2 regions of the Kitasatospora sp. NA04385 genome follow, and region 1 is predicted to be linked to the other one. Evidence: riboswitches for the same ligand, from Rfam matches in the RefSeq annotation. Region 1 holds a riboswitch; the other holds the start of a gene.
The links. A riboswitch is a leader RNA that binds a small molecule or an ion and turns the genes downstream of it on or off. The one in region 1 is predicted to bind glycine.

Region 1 (15,716 bases):
CCCCCGGTGGTGGGTTTGCGCGGCGGGTCGGCGACACTGGGTCTTACCGTTCGTCAGTCTCCGGTCCGATGCCGGTCCCACCGCCACACCGAGCCTTGAACCCTGCCCCGCGGGCGGTTCTGTCACACGCAAGGGGATTCGCCCGTGAGTTTTTTCTCGAAGCTTTTCGGCCGTAACAAGAAGGCGGTCGAGGCGCCGACCGCGCGCTACCGGCAGGAGGACGCCGGGGTGCCGTCGATGCGTCCGGCGCCGGAGGGGCAGCGTCCGATGTACCGGGACGACGTGACCCAGGGCGCGGGCATCCCGACCGGGCAGTTCGACGCGGCGTACGGCGCGTCGGTTGATTCGTCGGGCGGGCCGCGCATAGGTTTCGCGTCAGGACCCTCAACCTCCGGTGGAGGGTTTGCCCCGGACCCCTATGCCGGGCACGTCCAGTCGGGTGTGCCGCGCCAGGAGGCTGTGAACATGGCTGGCACCAGCCCGTGCCCGCGGTGCGGGAACCAGAACCCGGCACAGGCCCGTTTCTGCTCGAACTGCGGCACCCAGCTGCGTGGCGGCGGTGGCTTCCCGGAGGGCGCGGTGGAGACCACCTCGACCATCTCGATCTCCGGCATCGAGTCGTACGACCCGACCGCGACCTCGACGGGCGCCACGCCGGCGCTGTCGGCCGAGGTGATGGCGGCGATCGACGCGCTGCCGCCGGGCTCGGCGCTGCTGATCGTGCAGCGCGGCCCGAACTCGGGCAGCCGGTTCCTGCTGGACTCGGACGTGACCACGGCGGGGCGGCACCCGCAGGGTGACATCTTCCTGGACGACGTGACGGTGTCGCGTCGGCACGTGGAGTTCCGTCGGCAGCACGACGGCGGCTTCTCGGTCGCGGACGTGGGCAGCCTGAACGGCACCTACGTGAACCGGGAGCGGATCGACGAGGTGCTGCTCGGCAACGGCGACGAGGTGCAGATCGGGAAGTACCGGCTGGTGTTCTTCGCCAGCCACCACCGGGGGTACTGACCACTTCTCCGTTTGGAGCCCGAGTGACCCCACAGATTCCTACCCCGTCCCTCGGGTCCTCGCCCGTGCCGGCCTCGCGCCGCACGGGCGAGGCGCGCCGGCGGGGTGACGAGCTGCTGTCGATCGGCGCGGTGCTGGCCTTCCTGCGGGACGACTTCCCGGAGGTGACGATCTCCAAGATCCGCTTCCTGGAGGCGGAGGGCCTGGTCGAGCCGCAGCGCACCCCGTCCGGCTACCGGAAGTTCTCGGCGGCGGACGTGGAGCGCCTGGCGTACGTGCTGCGGATGCAGCGCGACCACTACCTGCCGCTGCGGGTGATCCGCGAGCACCTGGACGCGATCGAGCGCGGCGAGCAGCCCCCGGCGCTGCCGGGGGCGGAGTCCCGTCCGGGGCCGCTGGAGGAGGCGGACCGGGAGCTGGCGGCCGCGGCCGCGGCGCCCGGCGGGGTGCGGCTGGGCCGGGCCGAGCTGATCGCGGCGGCCGAGGCGCAGGAGCGCGAGCTCGTCGAGTGGGAGTCGTACGGCCTGGTGCAGCCGGGGCCGGACGGCGGGTACGACGGCGAGGCGCTGCAGATCGCGCGGCTGGTGGCGGAGTTGGGCCGGTTCGGCCTGGAGCCGCGGCACCTGCGGGCGATGAAGGCGGCGGCCGAGCGCGAGGTGGCTCTGGTGGAGCAGGTGGTGGCGCCGCTGCGGCGGCACCGCAACCCGCAGACCCGGGCGCACGCCGAGGCGACGGCACGGGAACTGGCCACCTTGTCGGTGCGGCTGCACGCGGCGATGGTGCAGGCGGGGCTGCGGGCCCGGTCCTGAACGGCCGGTGGCGGGCGGGCCGGCGGCGGTCCTGATCACGGCGGCCGCTGCCTGCTGCGCTTTCCTATCGGGGGCGCGCGCCATAGGGTTGCTGGTGTGAATGAGCTCGACGTCGTGGGTGTCCGGGTGGAGATGCCCTCAAACCAGCCGATCGTGCTGCTGCGGGAGGTCGGCGGTGACCGCTACCTGCCGATCTGGATCGGGCCGGGTGAGGCCACCGCGATCGCCTTCGCCCAGCAGGGCATGACCCCGGTGCGCCCGCTGACGCACGACCTGTTCAAGGACGTGCTCGGGGCGCTGGGGCAGCAGCTGACCGAGGTGCGCATCAACGACCTGCGGGACGGGGTGTTCTACGCGGACCTGGTGTTCGCCGGTGGTGTCGAGGTGAGCGCGCGCCCCTCGGACGCGATAGCGCTGGCGCTGCGCACCGGCACGCCCATCTACGGGAGCGAGGAGGTGCTGGCGGAGGCCGGCATCTCGATCCCGGACGAGCAGGAGGACGAGGTCGAGAAGTTCCGGGAGTTCCTGGACCAGGTCTCGCCGGAGGACTTCGGGGGCGGCCAGCAGTAGTCGCGGCGCGGTGCCGGGGCCGTCGGGGCCGGTGGCCCGCGGTGGCCGGACGGCCGGTCCGCCCGCTAGCCCGGTCGGCGGCGGGTCGCAACTCCGTTAAGCCGGGAATACCTCCGGCTACCCACACATGGGGCACGAATAACCACTCGATGGGGTGAAGTTTGTGGAAGCCCCCGGCGTGGCGATCGTTGACGGTGCTTTGGCGACTGCCTACCGTCAGGTGATGGCCCGCCGGACGGGCCACCCGCAGCCCGGGTCCCGGCGGGGCCCCTGCGGGGACCCGGGGGGCCTCGGGCGCAACGGACGGAGGTTGGCGATGAGCGGCACCGGCGACGAGACGCGTTCCGGAGCGCTGTGCGCGGTGCACGTGCCGCGGGCCGGCCGTGCGCTGATCGGGCGGCCCTGGCGGCCCGAACCCGAGGCCGAGGAACTGCCCCGGCTCGGCCGCTTCCCGGCCGTCCAGCCCGGGCAGCCCGCGATCGAGCGGCTCGCCCCGACGTCCGCGCTGGTCGGCTACCGCGGCCCGACGGCCTGCGCCGCCGCCGGCATCACCTACCGGCAGCTGGACTACTGGGCGCGCACCGGCCTGCTGGAGCCCTCGGTGCGCTCCGCGTACCCGGCCGGCGCGCAGCGGCTGTACAGCTTCCGGGACATCCTCCTGCTGAAGATCGTCAAGCGGCTGCTGGACGCCGGCGTGTCGCTGCAGAACATCCGGGTGGCCGTCACCCACCTGCAGTCCGCCGACCAGGAGGGCCTGACCGGGCTGACCCTGATGTGCGACGGCGCGACGGTCTACGAGTGCACCTCGCCGCAGCAGGTGGTCGACCTGCTCAACGGCGGCCAGGGCGTGTTCGGCATCGCGGTCGGCGCGGTCTGGCAGGAGCTGGAGACCGCGCTGGGCCGGCTGCACGGCGAGCGCACCGACACCGGCGAGACGCTGGTCGGCCACGACCCGGGCGACGAACTGGCGCAGCGCCGCAACCGCGCGGTCTGACCGCGGGGGCCCCGCGGGCCGCGCGGGGAACCGGCGGGCCCGTTCCGTTCGTCCTGGTCGGTGTGTCGACGATCTTGAGGTGCGCGGGACTGCGGGCGCGGTCGGTGTGGCGCGCGGTGCGGCCGGTGGACCGGCGGCGGCAGCGGCGCTGGTTCCAGGCGGTGGTGCTGTGCTCCGCGCTGGGGCTGGCGCCGATCACCTGGCTGTACCTGGCCGAGTCGGCGGAGGTCGGCACGGTGGCCAGCGCGCCCGAGGCCCCGGTCGCCGTGGTGTTCGGCGCCGGGCTGGTGGACGGCGAGCCCTCCCCGTACCTGGCGCACCGGCTGGACGCGGCGCTGGAGCTGTACCGGGCGCACAAGGTGCGGGTGATCCTGGTGACCGGCGACAACGGCACCGTCCAGTACGACGAGACCGACGCGATGCGCGCGTACCTGATCGCGCGCGGGGTGCCCTCGGTGCGGGTGGTGGGCGACTACGCGGGCTTCGACACCTGGGACTCGTGCAGCCGGGCGCACCGGCTCTTCGGCGTCGACCGGGCGGTGCTGGTCAGCCAGACCTTCCACGTCCGGCGGGCGCTGGCGCTGTGCGAGGCGGCCGGGATCGACGCGTACGCGGTCGGGGTGGACGAGCTGCACGACACCACCTGGAAGTACGGCGGGGTGCGGGAGATCGGCGGCGCGGTGAAGGCCGCGGCGAACGTGCTGCTGCGGCCGGACCCGACGCTGCTGGGGCCGCGCGAGGACGGGGTGGCGCGGGGGCTCGCGGACGCGGCGGCGCAGGAGGGCGCCGGGGGCTGAGCCGGATTGTCGGTGCCGCGCGGGATGATCGAGCCGTGCGGACCGTGCCGAGCATCATCCACCTCGACATGGACGCCTTCTTCGCCGCGGTGGAGCAGGCGTCCAAGCCGAGCCTGCGCGGCAAGCCCGTCATCGTCGGCGGCCTCGGCGGGCGCGGCGTGGTCTCCACCGCCTCCTACGAGGCCCGGAAGTTCGGCGTCCACTCGGCGATGCCGATGGCGCAGGCCCGCCGGCTGTGCCCGAACGCGGCGTTCCTGACCGGCCGCTTCGACGCGTACCGGGCCAACAGCGAGATCGTCATGGCCCTGCTGCGGGAGCGCTCCCCGCTGGTCGAGCCGCTCAGCCTGGACGAGGCGTTCGTCGACCTGGCGGCCGGGCCGTACGGGCCCGCGCTGGCCGCGGCGGCCACGCCCGCGGCGGGGGCGCAGCTGGTGCTGGCGCTGGCCGAGGACCTGCGGGCCGACATCGTGCAGCACACCGGGCTGACCGCGTCCGTCGGCGCGGCCGGCTCCAAGCTGATGGCCAAGATCGCCTCCGAGCGGGCCAAGCCGGACGGGCTGGTGCTGATCGAGCCCGGCTCCGAGCGGTCGGTGCTCGCCCCGATGCCGGTGCGCGCGCTGCCCGGGATCGGCCCCGCCACCGAACAGGCGCTGCGCCGGGCCGGGTTGACCACGGTGGCGGACCTGGCGGAGGCCGGGTTCGAGGAGCTGGTCGGGCTGCTCGGCAAGGCGCACGGCGCGGGCGTGTTCCAGATGGCGATCGGCTGGGACGAGCGGCCGGTGGTGCCGGACCGGGACGCCAAGTCGGTGTCGGTGGAGGACACCTTCGAGGTCGACCTCGCCGACCGGGACCGCATCCTGCGCGAGATCGAGCAGCTCGCCGCGCGGTGCGTGCGCCGGCTGCGGGCGGCCGGGCGCTCCGGGCGGACGGTGGTGCTGAAGGTCCGCCGCTTCGACTTCTCGACGCTGACCCGCTCCGAGACGCTGCGCGGCCCGACGGACGACGAGGAGGTGGTCGCGGCGACGGCCCGGCGGCTGGCGATGCAGGTCGACGTCACGGGCGGGGTGCGGCTGCTGGGCGTGGGCGTGGCCCAGCTCGCGGACTACACCCAGGAGGACCTGTTCGCCCAACTGGAGCGGGAGGAGCGCGAGTCGGGGACGGCGGCGGTGGCCGAGGAGCTGGTGGCGGAGGAGGTGGAGAGCGACCCGGCGGTCCGCCGGTGGTGGCCCGGGCAGGACGTGACGCACCGTGAGTTCGGGCCCGGCTGGGTGCAGGGCAGCGGGGTCGGCCGGGTCACGGTGCGCTTCGAGACGCCGTACTCGGCGGTCGGGCGGGTGCGGACGTTCGCGGTGGGGGACGGGGAGCTGGAGCCCTCGGGGGCGCTGCCGCTCAGGCCCCCGGCCGGGTGAGCGCGGGGGAGCCGGGCGGGCCGGGTGTACGTGGGAGCGCGGGGGAGCCGGGGAGCGCGGGGGAGGAACGGGAGCACCCCCCGCCGATGCCCTTGGCGGGGGGTGCTGCCGCTGCTCGCGTGTGTCCAGGACGCGAGGGTGACGCCGTCAGGCGTCGGTCTTGGTGAGCGCCGGGGCGGTCTGCTCGGCGGGGGTGGCGGCGGACTTGGCGGTGCGGATGGCGAACGGGACGGCCGCGGCGACCAGGCACATCGCACCGGCCACCCAGAAGGCGTTCTGGTAGGCGTTCTCGGTGGGGAGCTGCACGGGCACCGGCAGCTTGAGGGTGTCGCCGGTCAGGATCGCGCTCATCACGGCGGTGCCGACCGCGCCGCCGACGGTGCGCAGCACGGCGTTCATGCCGTTGGCGATGCCGGACTGCTCGGCCGGGACGGCGCCGTTGATGTAGGCGGGCATCGCGGCGTAGGCGAGGCCGACGCCGAGGCCGAAGACCGCGGAGGAGAAGTAGAGGTCGAACTCGGCGCCGTGGCGCAGCGCCAGGTAGGCCATCGAGACCGCGCCGAGGAAGCCGCCGAGGACCAGCGGGAGGCGGGGGCCGCGGCGGGCGATCAGCAGGGCGCCGAGCGGGGCGGCGACCATCGAGCCGATCGCGGAGGGCAGCAGCATGATGCCGGCGTGCAGGACGGTCGCGGTGAAGCCGTAGTGGGTGAGCTTCTCCGGGGTCTGCGCGAAGTTGCTGATCACCATGAACGAGCCGTACATGCCGAAGCCGATCAGCAGGCCGGAGAGGTTGGTGAAGGCGACGGCGGGGCGGGCCATCATCGACAGGTCGACCAGCGGGTGGGCGACCTTGGACTCGACCAGGAGCCAGAGCAGGGCGACCACGGCGGCGACGGCGAACAGGCCGAGGGTGCGGGTGGACGTCCAGCCCCAGTGGTTGCCCTGGCTGACGGCGATCAGCAGGGCGGAGAGCCAGCCGGCCAGGGTGAGCGCACCGAGTGGGTCGGCGCCGCCCTCCTTCTCGGTGACCGGGTCGGCGGGCACCCGCAGGACCACCAGCGCGACCGCGATCAGGCCGAAGACCAGGCCCATCCAGAAGATCGACTTGTAGCTCCAGTGCTCCAGCAGCAGGCCGGTGGCGACCAGGCCGAGGCCGGAGCCGACGCCCATCGAGGCGGAGATCGCGGCGACGCCGCCGGTGACCTTGTGCCGGGGCAGCTCGTCGCGGACGATGCTGATCGCCAGCGGCAGCACGCCGCCGCCCGCGCCCTGCAGCACCCGGGCCACCACCAGCCAGGTGAAGGAGTGGGTGGCCACCGCGAGGCCGGAGCCGAGCACCAGGCCGGCCAGCGAGACCAGCAGCATGGGCTTGCGTCCGCGCAGGTCGCCGAAGCGGCCCAGCAGCGGGGTGAGGACCGCCGCGGAGAGCAGGTTCGCGGTCATCAGCCAGGTGATGTTGGAGCCCGAGACGTTCAGCTCGCGGGCCAGGCCCGGCAGGATCGGGACGACCGCGGTCTGCACCACGCTGAACGCCAGCATGGCCAGGATCAGGGCGGGCAGGACCCGGGCACTGGTGGGCTGGGCGGCCGTGGGGGTGGGCTGTGGTGCCTCACGCACGGGGGACTCCTCCGTCATGTTGCTTCAGGCAGGCGATAGTGCAGGAACTGAAGCAACGATGTCGGGAGATGCTTCACTCTGTCAAATATCGATTGGTGAAGCTTTGGCAAAGCGCCGGCCCCGGACCGCCTGGGCGGACCGGGGCCGGACGGGCCGACGCGGCGTCAGGAGCGCAGCGGCTCCGGACGGGCGTGCTCCGGGCCGCCGTTCGCGCCCGACTGGGGCTTCGCCGCCGTCGGCGACTGCGGCTGCGCGTTCCACGGCTGGCGCTGCTGCCGCGCCTCGCCGTCCCCGCCGCCGCTGCCGGTGGTCGCGTCGTGCACCTCCACCTGCTCGCGGCGCAGCTCCTCGCGGACCACCTCCTCCTCGGTGTACCGCTCGACCACCAGGCGCACCCGCTCGATCGGCGCCAGGTACTTGCGCACCACCGGGCGCTCCTCGCGCAGGGTGACCTCCTCGACCGCCTCGGCGATCTCCTGCTCGCTCAGCGCCGCCCGCTCCGCGTCCGACACCGGGATGCGCTCCACCCGCACCCGCTCGCGGACCACCGGCACCCGGCGCTCCACCTGCTCGGTGGTCACGTACTTGCGCAGCCGGGTGGTGCCCACCTCGTGCCACTCGGTGCTGATGTCGATCCGCTCCTCGCGGCAGGTGATCTCCACCGGCGCGGTCGGGGCCGCCTGGCCCGGGGCCTGCCGGCCCTGGCTCTGCTGGTCCTGGCCCTGGCCCTGGCCCTGACTCTGTGCCTGCGTCTGGGCCTGGGGCTGCGCCTGGGCGTGCTGCTGGGGCGACGCGGGCCCGGACTTCGCCGCCGTGAAGGCGGCCGGGGCGGCGGCCGCGGCCTCGGCGGTGGGCGCGGGGGCGGGGGTCGGGGCGGGCGCGGGGTAGGGGGAGGAGGCGACGGTGCCGAAGTCGCGGTCCGCCGGGGGCTCCTGGCGTGGGTGCTCCTTCGCTCCCGCCTCGGCGGCCCCGGCCGTTCCGGCCGTTCCGGCCGCCGCCGTCTTCGCCGTCGGGCCCGAGCCGGTGTCGCCGCCGGTGTCCAGCCCGTAGTAGCGGTACAGCTGCAGCTCCTGGGCCGGCGAGAGGTGCTGGCCCACGCCGAAGTCCGGGGACTCCTTGATCAGCGACTTGTCGTACGGGACGCGCAGTTCGTCGCCCGAGAACTCGCTGGTGGTCAGCGGGACGAAGGCGTCCCGGCCGAAGATCCCGGTGCGGACGGCCGCCCACTCCGGTTCGCCGGTGGCGTCGTCCAGGTACACCTCGTCGACCGTGCCGATCTTGTCACCGTTCCGGTCGACCGCCTTGTGTCCGATCAGGTCGCGCGGATCGATATCGGTCTGCACGCTGTCCTCCAGTCCTGCTGCTCCTCAGGGACGTCCGGGCGGCGGCCGGAGGAGCGTGCCGGGCCGCCACTTCACACCAAACGGCACGTAACGGACGGCGGCACTCCGGACACCGCCGTCCGGGGCAGATCACAGGGCCGCACCGGTGATCCGAAGGGCCCGCGCTGGTAACCTCGGAGGCGACCGCCGAGCCCGCTCGGGAGAGTCCCGATCCCGCCGAACGGGGGATGCGGGACGCCGAAGGAGCAACCCCTCCCCGGAATCTCTCAGGCATCCGTACCGAGCGAGAACAGGTCACTCTGGAAAGCAGGGCAGGACCGTCGGCACCGGAGCCGGCCGGCCCCGCCCTCGCCGACGGTGCAAGCCGTCCGGGCCCGTGCGGTCCGGACGTGCGAAGCTCTCAGGTACCGATGACAGAGGGGGAGGCTGACGGGTTCGTACGCCCAGGCGCTCCCACGGCCGCCGACCGCGTGCGTACCACCGCCGGTCCGCGACCAGGAGGCCCGACCCCCATGAACGCCCAGCCGACGCTCAGCGACCTTGAGCAGGCCAGCCCCTTCGAGCACCGCCACATCGGCCCCGACAGCGACGCCCAGCAGAAGATGCTGGCCCAGGTCGGGTACGCCTCCCTGGACGAGCTGTCCGAGGCCGCCGTCCCCGACGCCATCCGCAGCCTCACCGCGCTCGGCCTGCCGGCCGGCCGCAGCGAGGCCCAGGTGCTCGCCGAGCTGCGCGAGCTGGCCGGCCGCAACCAGGTCCTCACCTCGATGATCGGCCTCGGCTACTACGGGACCTTCACCCCGCCGGTGATCCTGCGCAACGTGCTGGAGAACCCGGCCTGGTACACCGCCTACACCCCGTACCAGCCGGAGATCTCGCAGGGCCGGCTGGAGGCGCTGCTCAACTTCCAGACCGTGGTCGCCGACCTGACCGGCCTGGACACCTCCGGCTCCTCGCTGCTCGACGAGGGCACCGCCGCCGCCGAGGCGATGGCCCTGGCCCGGCGCGTCACCAAGAACAAGGCCGGCGTCTTCCTGGTCGACGCGGACACCCTGCCGCAGACCGTCGCCGTGATCGAGACCCGCGCCGAGCCGACCGGCGTCGAGGTCGTCACCGCCGACCTGTCCGCGGGCATCCCCGCCGAGGTCGCCGAGCGCGGCGTCTTCGGCGTGCTGCTCCAGTACCCGGGCGCCTCCGGGGCCGTCCGCGACATCAAGCCGGTCATCGACCGGGCCCACGAGCTCGGCGCGGTCGTCGCGGTCGCCGCCGACCTGCTCGCCCTCACCCTGCTGCGCTCGCCCGGCGAGCTCGGCGCCGACATCGCCTGCGGCACCTCGCAGCGCTTCGGCGTCCCGATGGGCTTCGGCGGCCCGCACGCCGGTTACCTGGCCGTGCGCGCCGAGTACGCCCGCAACCTGCCCGGCCGCCTGGTCGGCGTCTCCGTCGACGCCGACGGCAACCGCGCCTACCGGCTGGCCCTGCAGACCCGCGAGCAGCACATCCGCCGCGAGAAGGCCACCTCCAACATCTGCACCGCCCAGGTGCTGCTCGCCGTGATGGCCTCGATGTACGCCGTCTACCACGGCCCCGACGGCCTGGCCGACATCGCCCGCCGCACCCACCGCTACGCCGCCGCGCTCGCCGCCGGCCTGCGCGCGGGCGGCGTCGAGCTCGCCCACGAGGCCTTCTTCGACACCGTGACCGCCGTCGTCCCGGGCCGGGCCGACGCGGTCGTCGCCGCGGCGCTGGCCGGCGGCGTCAACGTGCACCGGGTCGACGGCGACCGGGTCTCGGTGTCCTGCGACGAGACCACCACCCGCGAGCACCTGGCGGCCGTGTTCGCCGCGTTCGGCGTCCCCGCGGAGATCGCCGAGGACGCGGACGCGCTGCCCGCCGGGCTGCTGCGCGAGGACGAGTACCTCACCCACCCGGTCTTCCACAGCCACCGCTCCGAGACCGCCATGCTGCGCTACCTGCGCCGGCTCTCCGACCGCGACTACGCGCTCGACCGCGGCATGATCCCGCTGGGCTCGTGCACCATGAAGCTCAACGCGACCACCGAGATGGAGCCGGTCACCTGGCCCGAGTTCGGGCAGCTGCACCCGTTCGCTCCGGTCGACCAGGCAGCGGGCTACCTGACCCTGATCCGCGGGCTGGAGCAGCAGCTGGTCGAGGTCACCGGCTACGACGCGGTGTCGATCCAGCCGAACGCGGGCTCGCAGGGCGAGCTGGCGGGCCTGCTCGCGGTGCGGGCGTACCACCGGGCGAACGGCGACACCCAGCGCGACGTCTGCCTGATCCCCTCCTCCGCGCACGGCACCAACGCGGCCTCGGCGGCGATGGCCGGCATGCGGGTCGTCGTGGTCAAGACGCTCACCGACGGCGACGTGGACGTCGAGGACCTCAAGGCCAAGATCGAGCAGCACCGCGAGCAGCTCTCCGTGCTGATGGTCACCTACCCCTCCACCCACGGCGTGTTCGAGACCGAGATCACCCGGATCTGCGCGCTCGTCCACGAGGCCGGCGGCCAGGTGTACGTCGACGGCGCCAACCTGAACGCGCTGGTCGGCCTGGCCAAGCCCGGCAAGTTCGGCGCGGACGTCTCGCACCTGAACCTGCACAAGACCTTCTGCATCCCGCACGGCGGCGGCGGCCCCGGCGTCGGCCCGGTCGCGGTGCGCGCGCACCTCGCGCCGTACCTGCCCAACCACCCGCTGCAGGCCGAGGCGGGCCCCGCGACCGGGGTCGGGCCGATCTCGGCCGCGCCCTGGGGCTCGGCGGCGATCCTGCCGATCTCCTGGTCGTACGTCCGCCTGATGGGCGGCGAGGGCCTCAAGCGCGCCACCCAGGTGGCCGTGCTCAACGCCAACTACATCGCCAAGCGGCTCGCCCCGCACTACCCCGTGCTCTACACCGGCCCCGGCGGGCTGGTCGCGCACGAGTGCATCATCGACCTGCGGCCGCTCAGCAAGGAGACCGGCGTCAGCGTCGACGACATCGCCAAGCGGCTCATCGACTACGGCTTCCACGCGCCGACCATGTCGTTCCCGGTCGCCGGGACGCTGATGATCGAGCCGACCGAGTCCGAGGACCTGCACGAGATCGACCGGTTCTGCGAGGCGATGATCGCCATCCGCGGCGAGATCGAGAAGGTCGGCGCGGGCGAGTGGGCGGCGGACGACAACCCGCTGCGCAACGCCCCGCACACCGCGTCGATGCTGGCCGGCGAGTGGGCGCACCCGTACACCCGCGAGGAGGCGGTCTTCCCGGCGGGCGTCAACCCGGCGGACAAGTACTGGCCGGCGGTGCGGCGGATCGACGGCGCGTACGGCGACCGGAACCTGGTGTGCTCGTGCCCGCCGCTGGAGGAGTACGACGCGTAGCGCACGACGGGAGCGGCCCGCCGGAAGGAGTCCTCCTTCCGGCGGGCCGCTCCCGTCGTGCGGGGGGTCAGGAGTACACGGGGCCGGTGAACTTCTCGCCGGGGCCGGAGCCGGGGGCGTCGGGGACGAGGGAGGCCTCGCGGAAGGCGAGCTGGAGGGAGCGCAGGCCGTCGCGGAGGGGGGCGGCGTGGAAGTTGGAGATCTCGGGGGCTCCGGCGGTGACCAGGCCGGCCAGGGCGGTGATGAGCTTGCGGGCCTCGTCGAGGTCCTTGTCGGCCTCGCCGCCCTCGGCCAGGCCGCACTTGACGGCGGCGGCGCTCATCAGGTGGACGGCGACGGTGGTGATCACCTCGACGGCGGGGACCTCGGCGATGTCGCGGGTCAGGTCGTCGAAGCCGAGGGCCTGCTCGGACTCGGACTCGTGCGCGTGGTCGGGCTGGCTGGTCAAGGTGTCACTCCGAGGGGTGCTGGTGCGAAAGCGCAGTACGGAGGGAGCGTACAAGGCGGGCGGCGGAGGGTCGGAATACCGGTCGGTGCCGGAACGCTGGTATGATTCGAGACTGACCGGCCAGGCGGCTGCCCAAGGCTGCCCGGCCAGCAAGTGGAGGCTCCACTCCAGGAGGCCCGAGAGGGCAACCGCGAAAGTCTCCCACCTGATCGGCCGAAGGGCCGACGGGTCCGGTCCGCCACGAGCGCCCGCGAGGGACTTGTTCGTCGGCAGTGGTGCCCGTCAGGGCGTCCCGGAACGTGTGGAGCCCCGCCTGTACCGTGCGGGGCTTTTTTCGTGCGCTCGGTGCCCTCGACGGGCAGCGGAGCATGAATGAAGCCCCGCCCAGTGGTCGAAACCACTACGTGCGACCGCCGCCCGACGGCCGCATCGGAAAAGGTGCAACCGAGGAGGCCCCATCAGCACCGAGCCCCGCATCAACGACCGGATTCGCGTCCCCGAGGTGCGACTCGTCGGTCCCAGCGGCGAGCAGGTCGGCATCGTCCCGCTCGCGAAGGCGCTGGAGCTTGCCCAGGAGTACGACCTGGATCTGGTCGAGGTCGCCGCCACGGCGCGCCCGCCGGTGTGCAAGCTCATGGACTACGGCAAGTTCAAGTACGAGTCGGCCATGAAGGCCCGTGAGGCGCGCAAGAACCAGGCGCACACGGTCATCAAGGAGATGAAGCTCCGGCCGAAGATCGACCCGCACGACTATGACACCAAGAAGGGTCACGTCGTCCGGTTCCTCAAGCAGGGTGACAAGGTCAAGATCACGATCATGTTCCGCGGTCGTGAGCAGTCCCGCCCCGAGCTGGGCTTCCGACTGCTGCAGCGGCTCGCGGACGACGTCCAGGACCTGGGCTTCGTGGAGTCCGCTCCGAAGCAGGACGGCCGAAACATGATCATGGTTCTCGGCCCGCACAAGAAGAAGACCGAGGCCATGGCCGAGGCCCGCGCCGCCGCCGACGCCCGCAAGGCGGAGCGGCTGGGCCGCGGACCGGCCGCCGACCAGGCGGACGACGCCGACGACGTCGACGGTGTCGAGGACGAGGTGGCCGAGGTCGAGGAGACCGAGGCCGACGACGTCGCCACCGAGGCGGCCGAGGTCGAGCAGCCCGCCGAGGCCGCCCAGGACGCCTGAGCCCCAGGGCTCGGGTGACCGGGAGGCCGAGGCACCCGGTTCCGGGGCGTCCCGCCCCGGAGACGAGATCCATCCAGTTCCGGCCCGCGCCGCACGGTGCGGGCCGGAACGGACCGACGAGGAGAAACGGCGACATGCCGAAGCAGAAGACGCACAGCGGCGCCAGCAAGCGCTTCAAGATCACTGGCTCCGGGAAGGTGCTGCGCGAGCGTGCCGGCCGTCGCCACCTGCTCGAGCACAAGCCCTCGACGCTGACCCGCAAGCTGGCCGGCAACGCCGAGATGGCCCCGGGCGACGCGAAGAAGATCAAGAAGCTTCTCGGCAAGTGATCGCCCGCCCGCGGCCGCGCCGCGGGCACCAGCTGATCCTTCCCGACCGAATCGAATAACGGACCGCCGGCACGACCCGAGGTCCGGAACCAAGGAGTAATGAAGTGGCACGCGTCAAGCGGGCAGTGAACGCCCACAAGAAGCGCCGGGTCATCCTCGAGCGGGCCTCCGGCTACCGCGGTCAGCGCTCGCGCCTGTACCGCAAGGCCAAGGAGCAGGTCACCCACTCGCTCGTCTACAACTTCAACGACCGCAAGAAGCGCAAGGGCGACTTCCGCCAGCTCTGGATCCAGCGCATCAACGCCGCTGCCCGTGCCAACGGCATCACCTACAACCGCTTCGTCCAGGGCCTCAAGGCCGCGGGCGTCGAGATCGACCGCAAGATGCTGGCCGACCTCGCGGTGAACGACTCCGTGGCGTTCCACGCCCTGGTCGAGGTCGCCCAGAAGGCGCTCCCGGCGGACGTCAACGCCCCCAAGGTCGCCGCCTGATCCAGGCCGTCGCCCTGAGAGCGTTCCCCGGACCCGCAGGCCGCCCGGCCTGCGGGTCCGTCGCGTACCGCGCCCCTGCCCTTCCGTGACGAAGATCGTGAGCATGAGCACCGAGACCCCCCTGCTGACCTCCCTGCGCTCCCCGCGCGTCGTCGCCGCCCGCCGCCTGGCCAAGCGCAACCAGCGCGGCAAGGAGCGGCGCTTCCTGGCCGAGGGCCCGCAGGCCGTGCGGGAGGCGGTGGCGTTCGGGCGGCTGCCGGACGGCGAGCACGCCGTGGTCGAGGTGTACGTGACGCCGGAGGCCGCCGGGCGGCACGCCGGGATCGTGGCCGCCGCGCGGGAGGCCGGGCTGCCGGTGCTGGGCGCCACCGAGGAGGTCGTCGCCGACATCTGCGACACCGTCACCCCGCAGGGCATCGTGGCGCTGTGCCGGTTCATCGACACCCCGTTCGACCAGGTGCTGGCGGCCCGGCCGAAGCTGGTCGCGGTGCTCGCGCACGTCCGCGACCCCGGGAACGCGGGCACCGTGCTGCGCACCGCCGACGCGGCCGGGGCGGACGCGGTGGTGCTGACCGACGCCTCGGTGGACCCGTACAACCCGAAGGCGGTGCGGGCGTCCGTCGGCAGCCTGTTCCACCTGCCGGTGGCGACCGGGGTGCCGGTCGAGGAGGCGGTGGCGCGGCTGCGGGAGGCCGGGGTGCGGGTGCTGGCCGCGGACGGGGCCGGGCAGCGCGACCTCGACCAGGAGCTGGACGAGGGCACCCTGCAGGGCCCGTGCGCCTGGGTGTTCGGCAACGAGGCCTGGGGCCTGCCGGAGGAGACCCGCGCACTGGCGGACGAGGTGGTGCGGGTGCCCATCCACGGGCACGCGGAGAGCCTGAACCTCGCGACGGCGGCCGCCGTGTGCCTGTACGCCTCCGCGCGCGCCCAGCGCTCCCACGGCGGGTGTCGCGCCGAGGCCCGCTCGCGCTAGGGTCGGTTCCTGGGCCTGCGAGGGGGCGGGCGGGGGAGGACACCCATGGGCGGCGTCAACTGGGCACCGGTCGAACCTGACGACCTGCCGGACGGACTGGTGGTCGCGGACGGGCAGGGCCGGGTGGTGGTCTTCAACCGGGCCGCGGAACGGATCACCGGGCGCTCCGCGCACTACGCGATCGGCGTCGAGCTGGAACGGGCGCTGCCGCTGGAGGACCTGGACGGCCGCCGCTGGTGGCGGCTGACCGACCCGTACGGCGGGCTCGCGGTGCGCACCGGGCAGCCCGAGCGGAACCTGCTGCTGGACGGGCGCGAGGTGCTGGTCTGCGCCAGGTACGTGCGCGACGCGCCCGGCGGGCC
Region 2 (15,716 bases), 3.8 Mb from region 1:
TCGACATCCTCGACACCGCCCGAGCCCGGGTCCGCGGCCGGTGCACCCCGCGGATGGAAGCGATGCTGGCCTCCCGCACCGCCCGCTCGCTGTCCAAGACCGGAGACGCGGCAGGGGCCGCACACTGGCTCCACCTCGCCCGAACCGCTCTGGACAAGGGAGTTCACGACGACGACCCCGCCGTCCTCTACTGGGTCACCGAAGGCGAGATCGAGATGATCGCGGGCTCCTCCGCCCTCGAGCTCGGTGACACCCGGGAGGCCCTGCGTCGGTTCAGCACCGGCATGACCATCTACCGGGGTGACGAGGAGTACCCCCGAACGCACGCCATCTACCTCGCCCGCGCCGCCGAGGCCCATCTCGCCGACCACGATCTCGATGCCGCGATCGCCACCGCCCGGCACGCCGCCAAGTGCCTCGGCGGTGTCGACTCCGCCCGCTCGGCCTCCCAGCTCAAGGGACTGCGCGAGAAACTCGCCCCGCACGGCCGCTACCGGCCGGTCGCGGAGTTCCTAGCAGGCGGGTAGCCCCAGCAGTTCACGCAGTTGCCGGGCCACCACCTGCTCGTCCAGTCCGAGCAGTGCGGTGAATCCGAGCTCGGCCGCAGCCTCGACGTTCGTCTCGCTGTCGTCCACGAACAAGCACTCCGCGGCCTCCAGGCCCAGACGGCCCAGCACCACCTGGAACAGGGCCGCGTCCGGTTTGCGCAGGCCGTGGTCGGCGGACAGCACCACGGCGTCGAAGGTGCCGTTCAAGTCGAAGCCCGCGTAGGGGTCGTAGGGCTGTCGGCCGAGGGAGTTCGACAGCACGGCCGTCCTGATGCCTGCCGACCGCGCCTGCCGGACGACCTCCAGCACCGGGTGGGCCGGGAAGGCGTCGTGCAGGTACCGGCCCAGCAGACCGTCCGGCCGCACGCCCATCAGGGCGGCGAAGCCGGTGTTCCAGTCCTCCTGGGTGATCTCGCCGAGTTCGAGCCGGCGGAACAGCTCCTGCCCCCGGGGGTCGGCCCACGCCGTCAGGAACGTCCCCGGCCTGATCCCCTCCCGGGCCTCGAACCACTGGATCACCTCGACCATGTTGGCCGTGAGCACACCGAAGAAGTCGAAGACCGCACCACGAAGAACCCGCCCGCCAGTCATCCCCACAGCGTACGAGCCCGGGCCGGGTCCGGGAGCGTGAAATCCCACGTTCGTCCGGAGTCCCCGTGAACATGCTCAAGAAGCCTGCGGGCGCCTCGTGCTCGCGAACCCTTCGGAGCTGCCGCCACGATCGAAGCCGAATGCGCCTCCAAGTTCTCCTCCACCGGTTTCGAGTGAACTAGCCTTCTTTGGAGGGTACTTACCCCCACGTGCGATGGTGAGGACTCATGCCCAGCAGGACTCCGAAAACCTGGTCCGTCATCGCGGACCACTACCGGCAGCGCATCCTGTCGGGCGAGCTCGAACCCGGCTCCAAGCTCCCCGGCAACAAGGAGATCGCCGGCCGCTGGAACGTCGCGGTCGCGACGGTGAGCCGCTCGCTCCAGCACCTCCAGGTGGAGGGCTACCTCCGGACGTCCCCGCGCGGGACCTTCGTCGCGGACGACCCCCGGGTGACGGCCAGCAGCCGTGACCGGCTGGAGCGGGTCCAGCGCGCGCGGTCCAGCCTGATGGACGGCGAGACCAGCCGCGTGACGGCCGCCGGTCTCGTCGTCCCCCCGCTCTACGTGGCCGACCTGTTCGACCTCGAACACGGGGCGCAGCTGGTCCGGCGCGAGTACATCGCGGGCCGGGGCAAGTCGCGGACCCTCTTCGCGGTGTCGTGGTACCCGGCCCACTTCGCCGCGCTGGTGCCGGACCTGCTCAACACGGCCCCCGGGCGCAACGACGGCATCACCGCCAAGGTCCTCGAAGCCACCGGGCGGACCATCACGGCGGCGCGCGACGACATGCACGCCCGGGAGGCCGACCAGCGCGAGGCGTCGGCGCTGGCGGTGCCCGTCGGCAGCCCGATCCTCGCCCTCGTGCACCGCTGGTCGGACGAGGAGGGCCTGATCGAGTACACGGAGTCCTGCCTCCCCGCCCGGTTCACGATCGGCTACGAGTACACGCCCTGACGCTCCCGCAGCACCGCACGAAGGAGCCGGCGGTGCGGGCAGGGGCCGGGCATCGGCGCGCAGGAGTGGGCGGCGGCGGTCGTCGCCGACCCGGGTCTGGCGCTGTTCGTTCCCGAAGGCGGCTGGCCCGGGGAGCCGCAGTGGATCGCCGAGCCGGCGGTGCGGCCGGAGTCCGGAGGGGCGCTGCACTGGCAGGACGGACGGGTCTCGGCCAAGCACCCGAGCGATGAGCTGCTCGCCGGGATGTGCCGGGTGGCGCGGGTGCTGGGCGCCCGGGTGCAGGGCGACGACGGCCCGGCCCGGTGCACGAACGGCCGGGTCCGCCCGGGGGAGCGTCGGCTCCTCCGGGCGGACCTCGTGGCGGGCCCCGGGCAGGGGCGCTACTCGCCCGCGTTCTCCGGGAAGTGGCACGCCACCTGGTGTCCGGTGCCGGTGGTGGCGAGCGGCGGTTCCTGGCTCGCGCAGACCTCCTGCGCCTTCCAGCAGCGGGTGCGGAAGCGGCAGCCGGACGGCGGGTTGAGCGGGGAGGGCACGTCGCCGGTGAGCAGGATGCGCTCGCGGCGCTCCTTGCGGCGCGGGTCCGGCACCGGCACCGCGGACATCAGGGCGTTGGTGTAGGGGTGCATCGGCCGGGCGTACAGCGCGTCCCGGTCGGCGATCTCGACCACCTTGCCGAGGTACATCACGGCGACCCGGTCGGAGACGTGCCGGACCACCGAGAGGTCGTGCGCGATGATCAGGTAGGTGAGGCCGAGTTCCCGCTGGAGGTCGTCCAGCAGGTTGACCACCTGGGCCTGGATGGAGACGTCCAGCGCGGAGACCGGCTCGTCGGCCACGATCATCTTGGGGCGCAGCGCCAGGGCGCGGGCGATGCCGATGCGCTGGCGCTGGCCGCCGGAGAACTCGTGCGGGTAGCGGTTGTAGTGCTCGGGGCTGAGCCCGCAGAGTTCCAGCAGGTCCTGGACGGCCCGCTTGACGCCGTGCTCGGTGGCCACCTTCTGGAGCCGGAAGGGCGCGCCGACGATGGTGCCGATGGTGTGCCGGGGGTTCAGCGAGGAGTACGGGTCCTGGAAGATCATCTGGATGTCGCGCCGGAACGGCCGCATCGCCGCGACGCCCAGGTGGGTGATGTCGGTGCCCTCGAACTCGACGGTGCCGCCGGTGGGTTCGTCGAGCCGGGTGACCAGGCGCCCCATGGTGGACTTGCCGCAGCCGGACTCGCCGACCACGCCGAGCGTCTCGCCGGCGTTGACCGCGAAGTCGATGCCGTCGACCGCCCGCACCGCGCCGACCTGGCGCTTCAGCAGTCCCTTGGTGACCGGGAAGTGCCGGGTCAGTCCGGTGACCCTCAGCAGGGGTTCGCGGTCGGGCCCGGGCGCCTGGGCGGGCACCTTCGCGAGCTGCGGCACCGCCGCCTGACTGTCCGTCATCGCTGCTCTCCAAATGGGTGGTACGTGCTCACAGCCGGGGCGCGATCTCTTCGGTGAAGATCCGGTGGCGTTCGGCGATCGGCAGGTGGCAGGCGGCGTGGTGCCGGGGCGTGGCCTCGGCGAGCACGGGCACCTCGCTGGTGGAGCGGCCGCCGGTGAGCTCGGCGTACGGGCAGCGCGGGTGGAACGCGCAGCCGGACGGCACGTTGATCAGGCTCGGCGGGGTGCCCTTGACCGGGGTCAGCCGGTCCTGGAGCTCCCGGTCGAGGCGGGGCATCGAGCCGAGCAGGCCCCAGGTGTAGGGGTGCTCGGGGGATTCGAAGACGGCGGCGGCGGGGCCGCGCTCGACCGGCTTGCCGCCGTACATCACCAGGATGTCGTCGGCGAGTTCGGCGACCACGCCCAGGTCGTGGGTGATGATGACGACCGCCGAGCCGAACTCCTTCTGCAGGTCCCGGATCAGGTCGAGGATCTGCGCCTGGACGGTGACGTCGAGCGCGGTGGTCGGCTCGTCGGCGATCAGCAGCGCGGGGTCGTTGACCAGCGCCATCGCGATCATCGCGCGCTGGCGCATGCCGCCGGAAAACTCGTGCGGGTAGTTGTCGACCCGCCGGTCGGGCTGCGGGATGCCGACCCGGTCGAGCATCTCGATCGCCCGGGTGCGGGCCTGCTTCTTGGAGGTGCCGGGGTGGTGGGCCCGGTAGCCCTCGACGATCTGGGCGCCGACCGTGAAGTAGGGGTGCATCGCGGTCAGCGGGTCCTGGAAGATCATCGCCATCTTCTGGCCGCGGAGCCTGCGCACCCGCTCGGGGCCGGCCGTGATCAGCTCCTCGCCGTCGAGCCAGATCTCGCCGCTGATCCGCGGGGCGCCGCGCTTGGTGCCGGTGCGGTGCAGGCCCATGATCGACAGCGAGGTGACGGACTTCCCGGAGCCGGACTCGCCGACGATGCCGAGCGTCTTCCCGCGTTCGAGGTCGAAGCTGAGCCCGTTGACGGACTTGACCAGCCCGTCGTCGGTGGGGAAGTGCACCTTCAGGTCGCGGACGGACAGGAAGCTCTTGTCTGCCAGGTCGGGCTGGTCGGTGTTGCTCATGTCAGCCTCACCCGGGGGTCGACGACGGCGTACAGCAGGTCAACCACGAGGTTGGCCATGATGATGAAGAAGGCGGCGAACAGGGTCACGCCCATGATCACCGGGAGGTCGCTGGACTGGATCGAGGTGACCGCCTCGTAGCCGAGTCCGCGCAGGTTGAAGGTCTTCTCGGTGAGCACGGCGCCGCCGAGCAGGGCGCCGAGGTCCATGCCGAAGATGGTCAGGATCGGGGTCATCGTGGAGCGCAGGGCGTGCTTGCCGATGACCACCGGCTCCTTGAGGCCCTTGGCCCGGGCGGTGCGGATGTAGTCCTCGCCGAGGACTTCCAGCAGGGTGGCCCGGCTGAGCCGGGCGTACGTCGCGGCGAACAGGAAGGCCAGGGTGACCCAGGGCAGCACCAGCCCCTGGAACCAGGAGACCGGATCGTCCGTGAAGTCGGTGTAGTTGTTGGGGAACCAGCCGAGCTGGTTGACGAAGACCGCGAGCGCGACCAGGCCGGTGAAGTACATCGGCAGCGAGACGCCGGCCAGCGCGACGGTCATGGTGATGCGGTCCAGGGCGGTGCCGCGGCGCAGCGCGGAGATGACGCCGGTGGCGGTGCCGAACACCAGCCAGAGCACGGAGGCGCCGATGGCCAGCGAGACGTCCACGCCGACCCGGTTGAGCAGCAGCGGCCAGACCGCCTGCTCGGTCTTGAACGAGTAGCCCAGGCAGGGGGCCGCGCAGTGGGTCATGTCGACGCCGGCGTTGTAGTCGCGGCCGGCGAACACCCCGCGCAGGAAGAGCCAGAACTGTTCGATGATCGACTTGTCGAGGCCCATCTTGTGGCGGATGCCCTCGATCGCCGCCTTGTCCGCGATCTTGCCCACGTAGAGCATCGCGGGGTCGGTCCCGGTCAGTTTCGGCACCATGAAGAAGATGCCGAAGGTCACCGCGGCGACCACCAACAGCATGAAGACGACGTTGATCAGCCGCCTGAAGAGATACACGAGCACTGCGGTCGGCCCTGCCGCGGGCCGGCCGGGCGCCCCGGTGGGGGTGCCGCGGCCGGCCCGGGCAGGGCCTTCACCTGCCCTTCGGACTAGCGGTGCGAACTAAGGGGCGGGCCAGGTCACTTGCCGTCGGAGACGCCGAGCGCCTGGAAGTCCACCTCGCCGAAGGCGTCGGTGATGTAGACGTTGGTCAGGCGCGGGTTGCGCCAGTTCAGGGCCTTGTCGGCGACGATCGGCAGGTAGTAGGCGCCGTCGACGACCTTGTGGTTGATCTTCTTGTAGAGGTCGGCGGCCTTGGCCGGGTCGGCCTCCTGGGCGGCCTGGTCGAACCAGCCGTTGATCTCCGGGTCGTTGATCTCGGAGTAGTTGTTGTTGCCGTTCTGGGTGATGAAGCGGCCGTCGACCAGCGGCTGGAGGAAGCCGGAGCCGGTCGGGTAGTCGGCGCCCCAGCCCATCACGATCAGGCCGTAGCCCTTGGTCTTGACCACGTCGGGCGAGCCGATGACCGAGGAGATCAGCTTGCCGTCGTACTGGTCGACGGTGACGGTGATGCCGACCGCCTTGAGCGCGTTCTGCAGCGCCACCGCGGAGTTGACCTCCTTGGCCTTGTTGCCGCGGACCGCGATGGTGGTGCTGAAGCCGTCCGGCTTGCCGCAGGCGGCCAGCTCCTCCTTGGCCTTGGCCACGTTCGGCTTGCCCTTGGTCAGGCCGAACGGGTCGTAGTCGTCGGAGCCGAGGATGTTCGGGGGCAGCATCGAGCCGTACACCGAGCCGGAGACCGAGCCGCCGCGGGAGGTCTGCAGGGCGGTGGTGTCGGCCGCGTACAGCACCGCGTTGCGGCAGTGCACGTTGTCGAACGGGGCGACCGACGGCGCGATCGAGACGTACCGGATGAAGCCGTTGTACGGGTCGTCGGTGTTGGCCTTGAGCGCCTGGTCCTGGAGCACCTTGACCTGGGCGGCCTGCGACAGGCCGGTCTGGGCCCAGTCGAGGTCGATGGTGTTGGCCAGCAGGCGGGAGTCCATGTCGTCGGCGTTGGTGGTGATGGTCAGCTTGACGACGTCCGGCAGCGCCTTGCGGAACGGGTCCGAGGCCGGGTCCCAGTTCTCGTTGCGGACCAGCTCGTAGCCCTTGCCCGGCTCGACCGACTTGAACTTGTACGGGCCGGAGGAGACCGGCTTGCTGCCGTAGGTGGCGCCGGTGTCCAGCTTCTGCGGGACGGGGGCGGCGGAGCCCATGGCCAGCAGGTACGGGAAGGTCGAGTTCGGCTTGGCCAGGGTGAAGACGATGGTGGTGTCGTCCGGGGTCTGCACCGACTTGAGGCCGAGCTTGTTCGGGTCGCTGTCGGTGTAGGGGCCCTTGTAGTCCTGGCCCTGGTCCAGCTCGTTGATCAGGTAGGTCGGACCGCCCGAGACGACGTCCTGGGCGAAGATCCGCTCGATGCCGTACTTGATGTCCTTGGAGGTGATGACCGAGCCGTCCTCGAACTTCAGGCCGGGCTTCAGCTTGAAGGTGTAGGTCTTCCCGTCCGCGGAGACCTCCGGCTTGGCGGTGGCCAGGTCGGGGACCAGCTCCAGGCCTTCCTTGCCCGGCTTGCCGTCGTAGGCCAGCAGGGTGCGGGTGTAGAAGCGCTCGTAGTTCCACACCGAGGCGTAGTACGCGCGACCGGGGTCGAGCGAGTCGACGTCGGTGCTGCTCCACAGGTTGAGGGTGCCGCCCTTCTTGTCGGACGGGTTCACCACCTTCTCGGCCGCGGCGTTGAAGCCGGCCGCACCGCCCTTCGTGGCACCGGCCTTGTCGCCCCCCGAGCCGCCCTTGGACCCGCCGCAGGCCGCGGTGGTGAGGGCGAGGGCGGCCACCAGGGCGGCCGCGGCGAGCGTCCTGTTTCGCTTCATGGGTTGGAGAACCTCCAGAGTTGCGGGCTCAGTTGCCCTTGGGGTCGAGAGCGTCACGCAGGCCGTCACCGAAGAGGTTGAAGGCGAGCACGGTGATGAAGATGGCGAGACCGGGGATCACCATGTAGGTGGGATCCGCCTGGTAGATCCCGACCGCGTCCGAGAGCATCTGCCCCCAGGACGGGGTGGGCGGCCGGACGCCGGCCCCGAGGAAGCTGAGTGCCGCCTCGTTCAGGATGTTGGTGGGGATGATCAGGGTCGCGTAGACCAGGATCGGCGCCACCAGGTTGGGCAGGAGCTCGCGGAACAGGATGTGGGCGCGGCCCGCGCCGAGGCTGCGGGCGGCGTCCACGAACTCGCGTTCGCGCAGGGACATCGCCTGGCCGCGGACGATGCGCCCGATGTAGGGCCAGCCGAAGAAGCCGATGACCACCGCCAGGATGGCGACCCGGAGCCACTTGTCGGAGAGCCCGAAGGCGGCGTTCGGCATCACCGAGATCAGCGCCATGCTGAACAGCAGCTGCGGGAAGGCCAGCAGGACCTCCATGATCCGGCTGATCACCGAGTCGACCCAGCCGCCGAAGTAGCCCGCCATGACGCCCATCACGACGCCGATGCAGACCGACAGCACGGCCGCGCCGAGCGCCACCAGCAGCGAGATCTGCGCGCCGTAGAGGATCCGGGAGAACACGTCGCGGCCGAAGACCGGGTCGAGCCCGAGCAGGAAGTCGCCGCTGATGCCGCCGAACGCGCCCTTGGGCAGGCCCAGGTCGGGGTTCATCTGGTCCGGGTGCGGCTCGCCGACCGGGTGCCCGAACAGTGCGGTGAGCACCGGGGCGAAGACCGCCGCCAGCACCAGCAGGACCACGACGGCGCCGCCGGCCAGCGCGACCTTGTCGCGCTTGAGCCTGCTCCAGGCGATGCGCCCCGGCGAGCGGCCCTCGATCTGCTTGGCCGGAGCCGGAGTTGACGCAGCGTCGGGCTGCTCGCCGGCCGCCGGGCCGGAGGTGTCGATGGGTGTGGTCATGAGTCGTTCCGTCCCCCTCGCCGGCGGTGGCCGGTCTACGGAGTCGCGTGCGGTGCGGATGGTGCTGGGGCAGGTGCGGTGGTGTCGGCGTGCCGTGCTGCTGCGGGTGTGCGGGTTGCCCCGGACACCGCCGAGCCGTGGTGGGCGGGCGGTGGCGCGTACGGAGCGGTGGTGCGAAGTGCGGTGCGTGCGGTGCGAGTCGGTCTCGGTGCAGGCAGTGCGGTGGTGCTGACGACACGAGCGGGTGGAGCCGGGGACAGCAGGCTGGCCGGATGCCGCACGGAACGGTGTGCCGTGCGGTTCGGGTGCCGGCGGTGGCGCGCTCTCCTTCGGCCGAAGGCGCCGCGCTCCGCATTGCGCAGCACTCTCCGTCATGGGGAGCGCCGGGCGGAAGACCTCGATCGCGAAGGATGCCTAACTGTGATCTGTCAGCATGCAAGATCGCCCAGGTCGCATATCGCTCTTCACACAGCTGTTACGTGTCCGTCAAGAGGAACACTGACGACACCCCGCCACTGGCGGGAAAACGCCAGGTGGCACCTGGGGTTTCGCGCGTAGATCATGAGTCGGCAAAAGCTGGCAAAAAACCCCCGCCGACCGGGGGAAAGATCGGAGCGGGGGTTTTCGGACAGCGCGTCAGGGTAGGGTCAACCGCCCGGACGACCCGGCCACTGGGGCTGTCCCCAGCCCTGGGCGGGCCCGGACGGCGGTTGCGCTGCGTGACCGAAGCCGGTCGGGTGGCCCTGCGGGGCGCCGTGCCGGTCGAAGAACGGGCGGGCGTTGGCCCACATCCACATCGCCACCGGGTCGAACTCGTCGGCCATCATCACGGTGGACACCCCGGGCCCCTCGGGCGCCTGCGCGGCCGCCCGCTGCACCAGCGCCCGGGCCGCCTCGACGGACGGCGGCGAGGCGTCGTACAGGTCCAGCCCGATCGCCAGGTACGCCTCGCCCAGCACCGGCTGCACCCAGGCCCGCCGCAGCGAGCGCAGCGGCCGCACCTCGCCGGCCTGCTGCTCCAGCACGGCGAAGAACGGCGAGGCCGGGGCCGGGGGTTCGGAGATCCGCAGCGGGCCGGCCGGCAGCCGGTCCAGGCCGAGCGCGATCCGCCTCAGGTCGGCCCAGGGCACCCCGACGCCGCCGCCGGGGCGGTGCGGGTCGAGCCACAGGCCCCAGCGCGAGCGGTACAGCGCGGCGGCGATCTCCGGCCCGGAGACCACCTCGTGGGCCCGCGTCCAGCCGCTGGCCGCCAGTTGGGCCGGGGAGGTCGCGCAGGGCGCGTAGCCGTGCCCGCCGACGTCCATGTTCCCGTACTGGGCGTCCGGGCTGCCGGGGCTGCCGTGCCACAGCAGCATCCAGACCTGCCCGCCGGCCAGGGCGCGCAACAGGCCCTCGTACGCCTCCCAGCGCTCCGGTGCGACCGCTGCGAGGGCGCGCTCGACCGCCCCCGGGTCGCCGGCTGCTCCCGTCACGTCGCCGCCCCACTCTCTCGTCCGCTCGCCACCGCGCTCCGGTGTGCCGGGGCAACCCTATGGGGAGCACCCGACGGTCGTCATGCCGCCGTACCGTGCGCGGCCGGCCGGGGCCGGGCGGGCCGTCCGGCGGGGAGCCGCCGTCAGGGGCGCACGTAGAACGGCTGTACCCGCCCCAGCAGCCAGTCCACCACCGGATCGGCGACCAGGTCGAGCAGCACCAGGTGGACGCCCCAGCTCGGCGGCGCGGTTCCGAGCGCCCGGCCCAGCGCGGTGTTGACCTCGGCCGGGTCGGCGGGGGCCGCCGGGTCCAGCTGCACGCCGACGTACAGCAGGGTCGGCTCGCCCTCCACCCGGGCCAGCGCCCGACGGGCCGTCAGCACGCCCGGCAGCGCCACCAGTTCGCCGGTCGCGGCGGCCAGGAAGGCGAACGGCTCCTGGTGCGGCTCGGGCTCCTTGAGCGCCACCCGGGCACCCTCGGTCACCCCCTGCGCCTCCCACTCCTCGCCGCGCGGCCCGCGCCGCAGCTCGCCCACGCCCTCCGGCGGCACCGGGATGCCCACCGGCGCCTCCGGGTTGACCGCGATGCCGATGCCCAGCGGCAGCCCGCGGGCGAACTCCCACATCGGGGCGATCGCGAACGGGATGCCCGGGCAGTGCTGGAGGTACTGCTCCTGCGAGGAGTACACCGGCACGTACGGCGCGCCGGCCAGCTCCAGCGTCGGCAGGTCCAGCGCCTCGGCGTCCGGCGCGGTGCCGGACGGCAGCGGGATCCACACCTGGCTGCGGGCCAGCACCTCGATCACCCGGGGGGTCGCCCCCGGGTCGCCGAGCGCGGCCGTCAGCACCCGCTCCAGTTCGTTGGCCGGCCAGGCCCCGCCCTCCGGAACCCCACCCAGCGGGAACCCCATGTCGCCCCTCCACGTCAGCAGTTGCGATCAGGTTAGCGGCGCGCGGGGGCGCCCCGGTGCGCCGGTGGCCGGGCCCCTCTCCCGCGGGCGGCCCGGGCGTGCCATGATGGGCCCGCTCGAAGTCAAACTTCATACCGGCCGCTCGAACCCGCGCGGGAGAGCCGGAACGGCCCACTGGGCCGCGACCGGCGCCGAAGGAGCAAGTCCTCCCCGGAATCTCTCAGGCACCCCTACCGCCCGGGCGAGGCAGATCTGGAAAGTGGACACGGCCGCGCCGTGCGCCCACCCACGGTGCAAGCCGCCATCCTGTTGGAAGGCGGTGAAGCTCTCAGGTTCGACGACAGATGGGGAGATTCGCCCCAGCCTGCCCGTTTCCAGATCCCGGGAGTCCCGTCGTGTCCCTCCGCCTGACCGCGCTCGACGCGCTGCACCGTTCGCTCGGCGCCACCATGACCGACTTCGCGGGCTGGGACATGCCGCTGCGCTACGGCAGCGAGCGCGAGGAGCACCTCGCCGTCCGCACCCGGGCCGGCCTGTTCGACCTCTCGCACATGGGCGAGATCACCGTCTCCGGCCCGCAGGCCGGCGAGCTGCTCGACCACGCGCTGGTCGGCTTCATCTCGGCGCTGGGCGTGCTGCGCGCCCGCTACACCATGATCTGCCGCGAGGACGGCGGCATCCTGGACGACCTGATCGTCTACCGCACCGCCGAGGACGAGTACCTGGTGGTCGCCAACGCCTCCAACGCCCAGGTGGTGCTGGACGCGCTGACCGAGCGCGCGGCCGGCTTCGACGCCGTGGTCCGCGACGACCGGGACGCCTACGCGCTGCTCGCCGTCCAGGGCCCGGAGGCGGGCGGCATCCTGGCGAAGCTGACCGACGCCGACCTGCCCGGCCTCAAGTACTACGCCCTGCTGCCCGCCACCGTGGCCGACCGCGAGGTCTGGCTGGCCCGCACCGGCTACACCGGCGAGGACGGCTTCGAGGTGTTCTGCGCCCCCGCCGACGCCGAGCACCTGTGGACCGCGCTGACCGGGGCCGGCACCGCCGAGGGCCTGGTCCCGTGCGGCCTGTCCTGCCGCGACACGCTGCGCCTGGAGGCCGGCATGCCGCTGTACGGGCACGAGCTGTCCACCGACCTGACCCCGTTCGACGCGGGCCTGGGCCGGGTGGTGCGCTTCGACAAGACCACCAACGACGGCGCCTTCGTCGGCCGCAAGGCCCTGGAGGAGGCCGCCGCCGCGGCCGAATCCAACCCGCCGCGCAAGCTGGTCGGCCTGGTCTCCGAGGGCAAGCGCGTCCCGCGCGCCGAGTACTCCGTGGTGGACGCCGCGGGCGCCGTGATCGGCCGGATCACCTCCGGCGCGCCGTCCCCGACGCTGGGCCGGCCGATCGCCATCGCGTACGTGGACGCCGCGCACGCCGAGCCCGGCACCGCCGTCGCGGTGGACGTGCGCGGCAAGGCCGAGCCGGTCGAGGTCGTCGCGCTGCCGTTCTACAAGCGCGCCCGCTGACCGCCGCTCCCCCTCGGTTCCCTCCCGAACGGTCCTCCTCCGGTTCGTCCGCCCAGCGGACGGCCGCGCCCTCCCCTCCCGCGATCCTGGAGAATGACGCCATGAGCAACCCCACGCACCTGCAGTACACCAAGGAGCACGAGTGGCTGACCGCCGCCGTGGACGGGGTGTCGACGGTCGGCATCACCGCGCACGCGGCCGACGCCCTCGGCGACATCGTCTACGTCCAGCTCCCGGCGGTGGGTGACACCGTCACCGCGGGTGAGACCTGTGGCGAGCTTGAGTCCACCAAGTCGGTCAGCGACCTCTTCTCCCCCGCCACCGGCGAGGTCACCGAGGTCAACCAGGCGGTCATCGACGAGCCGGCCCTGGTCAACTCGGAGCCCTTCGAGGGCGGTTGGCTGTTCAAGGTCCGGGTCGAGGCGACCGACGAGCTGCTCGACGCCGACGGCTACACCGCCTTCACCGGCGCCTGACCGGGAGACCTTTTACTCATGACGGTTCTCAACCAGTCCCTGCACGCGCTCGACCCGGAGATCGCCGCCGCGGTCGACGCCGAGCTGCACCGCCAGCAGACCACCCTGGAAATGATCGCCTCCGAGAACTTCGCCCCGGTGGCGGTCATGGAGGCCCAGGGCTCGGTGCTCACCAACAAGTACGCCGAGGGCTACCCCGGCCGCCGCTACTACGGCGGCTGCGAGCACGTCGACGTGGTCGAGCAGATCGCCATCGACCGGATCAAGGAGCTGTTCGGCGCCGAGCACGCCAACGTGCAGCCGCACTCCGGCGCGCAGGCGAACGCCGCGGCGATGTTCGCGCTGATCCAGCCGGGCGACACCATCCTGGGCCTGAACCTGGCCCACGGCGGCCACCTGACCCACGGCATGAAGATCAACTTCTCCGGCAAGCTCTACAACGTGGTCGCCTACCACGTGGACGAGAAGTCCGGCCAGGTCGACATGGCCGAGGTCGAGCGCCTCGCCAAGGAGCACCAGCCCAAGCTGATCATCGCCGGCTGGTCCGCCTACCCCCGCCAGCTGGACTTCGCCGAGTTCCGCCGCGTCGCGGACGAGGTCGGCGCCCTGCTGATGGTCGACATGGCGCACTTCGCCGGCCTGGTCGCCGCCGGGCTGCACCCCTCCCCGGTGCCGTACGCGGACGTGGTCACCACCACCACCCACAAGACCCTGGGCGGCCCGCGCGGCGGCGTCATCCTCTCCAAGGCCGAGCACGCCAAGAAGATCAACTCCGCGGTCTTCCCCGGCCAGCAGGGCGGCCCGCTGGAGCACGTGATCGCCGCCAAGGCCGTCGCGTTCAAGGTCGCGGCCTCCGAGGAGTTCAAGGAGCGCCAGCGCCGCACCCTGGAGGGCGCGAAGATCCTCGCCGAGCGCCTGCTCCAGGAGGACGTGGCCGCCTCCGGCGCCTCCGTGCTGTCCGGCGGCACCGACGTGCACCTGGTCCTGGTCGACCTGCGCAACAGCGAGCTCAACGGCCAGGACGCCGAGGACCGCCTGCACGAGGTCGGCATCACGGTCAACCGCAACGCCGTCCCGAACGACCCCCGCCCGCCGATGGTCACCTCCGGCCTGCGCATCGGCACCCCCGCGCTGGCCACCCGCGGCTTCGGCGCGGAGGACTTCCGCGAGGTCGCCGACGTCATCGCCGAGGCGCTGAAGCCCGGCTTCGACGAGGCCAAGGCCCAGGCCCTCAAGGCCCGGGTGAGCGCCCTCGCCGACCGGCACCCGCTCTACCCGGAGCTGTAGCACCCCCGCTCGTCCGGCCGCCCGACCGGCGGCCCACCCGAGCTTTCCCGGGGCACCGCGCACACTGGAAGACGTGCGCGCGGTGCCCCGTCCCATGCCGCGCCCCGTCCACCAGACGGGACCCAGCACCACCACGAGACCGGACAAGGACGTCACCCCGTGGCCATCAGCGTCTTCGACCTCTTCTCCATCGGCATCGGCCCCTCCTCCTCGCACACCGTGGGCCCGATGCGCGCGGCCCGGATGTTCGCCCGCCGCCTGAACTCGGAGGGCCTGCTGGAGCGGGTCGCCACCGTCCGGGCCGAGCTGTACGGCTCGCTCGGCGCCACCGGCCACGGCCACGGCACCCCCAAGGCCGTCCTGCTCGGCCTGGAGAACCACTCCCCCCGCACGGTCGACGTCGACCGCGCCGACCTCGACGTCGAGCGGATCCGCACCGAGAAGCGGCTCAGCCTGCTCGGCCGCCACGAGATCCCCTTCGACCCGGACCACGACCTCGTCCTGCACCGCCGCAAGGCGCTCCCGTACCACGCCAACGGCATGGCCCTGTGGGCGTACGACGCCTCCGGCGAGACGCTGCTGGAGAAGACCTACTACTCGGTCGGCGGCGGCTTCGTGGTCGACGAGGACGCCATCGGCGCCGACCGGGTCGTCCCCGACGACACCGTGCTGCGCCACCCCTTCCGCACCGGCGAGGAACTGCTGCGGCTGACCCGGGAGACCGGCCTGTCCATCTCCGGCCTGATGCTGGAGAACGAGAAGGCCTGGCGCACCGAGGCCGAGATCCGGGCCGGCCTGCTGGAGATCTGGGCCGTCATGAAGGAGTGCGTCGCCGCCGGGATGGCCCGCGAGGGCATCCTCCCCGGCGGCCTCAAGGTCCGCCGCCGCGCCGCGAGCGCGGCCCGCGCCCTGCGCGCCGAGGGCGTCGGCCCGGCCAACGCGATGGAGTGGGTCACCCTCTACGCGATGGCCGTCAACGAGGAGAACGCCTCCGGCCGCCGGGTGGTCACCGCCCCCACCAACGGCGCCGCCGGCATCATCCCGGCCGTCCTGCACTACTACCTGAACTTCATTCCCGGCTCGGACGAGGACGGCATCGTCCGCTTCCTGCTCGCCGCGGGCGCGATCGGCATGCTCTTCAAGGAGAACGCCTCCATCTCCGGCGCCGAGGTCGGCTGCCAGGGCGAGGTCGGCTCGGCCTGCTCGATGGCCGCCGGCGGCCTCGCCGAAGTCCTCGGCGGCACCCCCGAACAGGTCGAGAACGCCGCCGAGATCGGCATCGAGCACAACCTCGGCCTCACCTGCGACCCGGTCGGCGGCCTGGTCCAGATCCCCTGCATCGAACGCAACGGCATGGCCTCCGTGAAGGCCGTCACCGCTGCCCGGATGGCCCTGCGCGGCGACGGCCGGCACCACGTCTCCCTCGACAAGGCGATCAAGACCATGAAGGAGACCGGCGCCGACATGAAGGTCAAGTACAAGGAGACCAGCCGCGGCGGCCTCGCCGTGAACGTCATCGAGTGC

Region 2: linked by a shared signal. The riboswitch ahead of gcvT (glycine cleavage system aminomethyltransferase GcvT) and the one ahead of gcvP (aminomethyl-transferring glycine dehydrogenase) in region 1 are both predicted to bind glycine.

What each region holds. Positions count from the first base shown of each region.
Region 1 covers NZ_CP054919.1:1,471,053-1,486,768, reverse strand. Annotated here, with positions in the region: gene HUT16_RS06405 (FHA domain-containing protein) at 145-1,011, shown strand; gene HUT16_RS06400 (MerR family transcriptional regulator) at 1,077-1,820, shown strand; gene HUT16_RS06395 (bifunctional nuclease family protein) at 1,917-2,390, shown strand; gene HUT16_RS06390 (MerR family transcriptional regulator) at 2,707-3,384, shown strand; gene HUT16_RS06385 (vancomycin high temperature exclusion protein) at 3,447-4,181, shown strand; gene HUT16_RS06380 (DNA polymerase IV) at 4,217-5,590, shown strand; gene HUT16_RS06375 (MFS transporter) at 5,738-7,207, opposite strand; gene HUT16_RS06370 (PRC and DUF2382 domain-containing protein) at 7,372-8,550, opposite strand; glycine riboswitch at 8,738-8,842, shown strand; gene gcvP (aminomethyl-transferring glycine dehydrogenase) at 9,063-11,933, shown strand; gene HUT16_RS06360 (DUF1844 domain-containing protein) at 12,001-12,381, opposite strand; gene infC (translation initiation factor IF-3) at 12,839-13,561, shown strand; gene rpmI (50S ribosomal protein L35) at 13,696-13,890, shown strand; gene rplT (50S ribosomal protein L20) at 13,995-14,381, shown strand; gene HUT16_RS06340 (RNA methyltransferase) at 14,485-15,354, shown strand; gene HUT16_RS06335 (ATP-binding protein) at 15,400-15,716, shown strand, end outside.
Region 2 covers NZ_CP054919.1:5,239,470-5,255,185, reverse strand. Annotated here, with positions in the region: gene HUT16_RS23495 (helix-turn-helix transcriptional regulator) at 1-527, shown strand, start outside; gene HUT16_RS23490 (HAD family phosphatase) at 513-1,139, opposite strand; gene HUT16_RS23485 (GntR family transcriptional regulator) at 1,367-2,095, shown strand; gene HUT16_RS23480 (ABC transporter ATP-binding protein) at 2,476-3,525, opposite strand; gene HUT16_RS23475 (ABC transporter ATP-binding protein) at 3,554-4,618, opposite strand; gene HUT16_RS23470 (ABC transporter permease) at 4,615-5,613, opposite strand; gene HUT16_RS23465 (ABC transporter substrate-binding protein) at 5,730-7,505, opposite strand; gene HUT16_RS23460 (ABC transporter permease) at 7,534-8,532, opposite strand; gene HUT16_RS23455 (enhanced serine sensitivity protein SseB C-terminal domain-containing protein) at 9,180-10,004, opposite strand; gene HUT16_RS23450 (enhanced serine sensitivity protein SseB) at 10,148-10,915, opposite strand; glycine riboswitch at 11,059-11,161, shown strand; gene gcvT (glycine cleavage system aminomethyltransferase GcvT) at 11,311-12,429, shown strand; gene gcvH (glycine cleavage system protein GcvH) at 12,531-12,905, shown strand; gene glyA (serine hydroxymethyltransferase) at 12,924-14,192, shown strand; gene HUT16_RS23430 (L-serine ammonia-lyase) at 14,352-15,716, shown strand, end outside.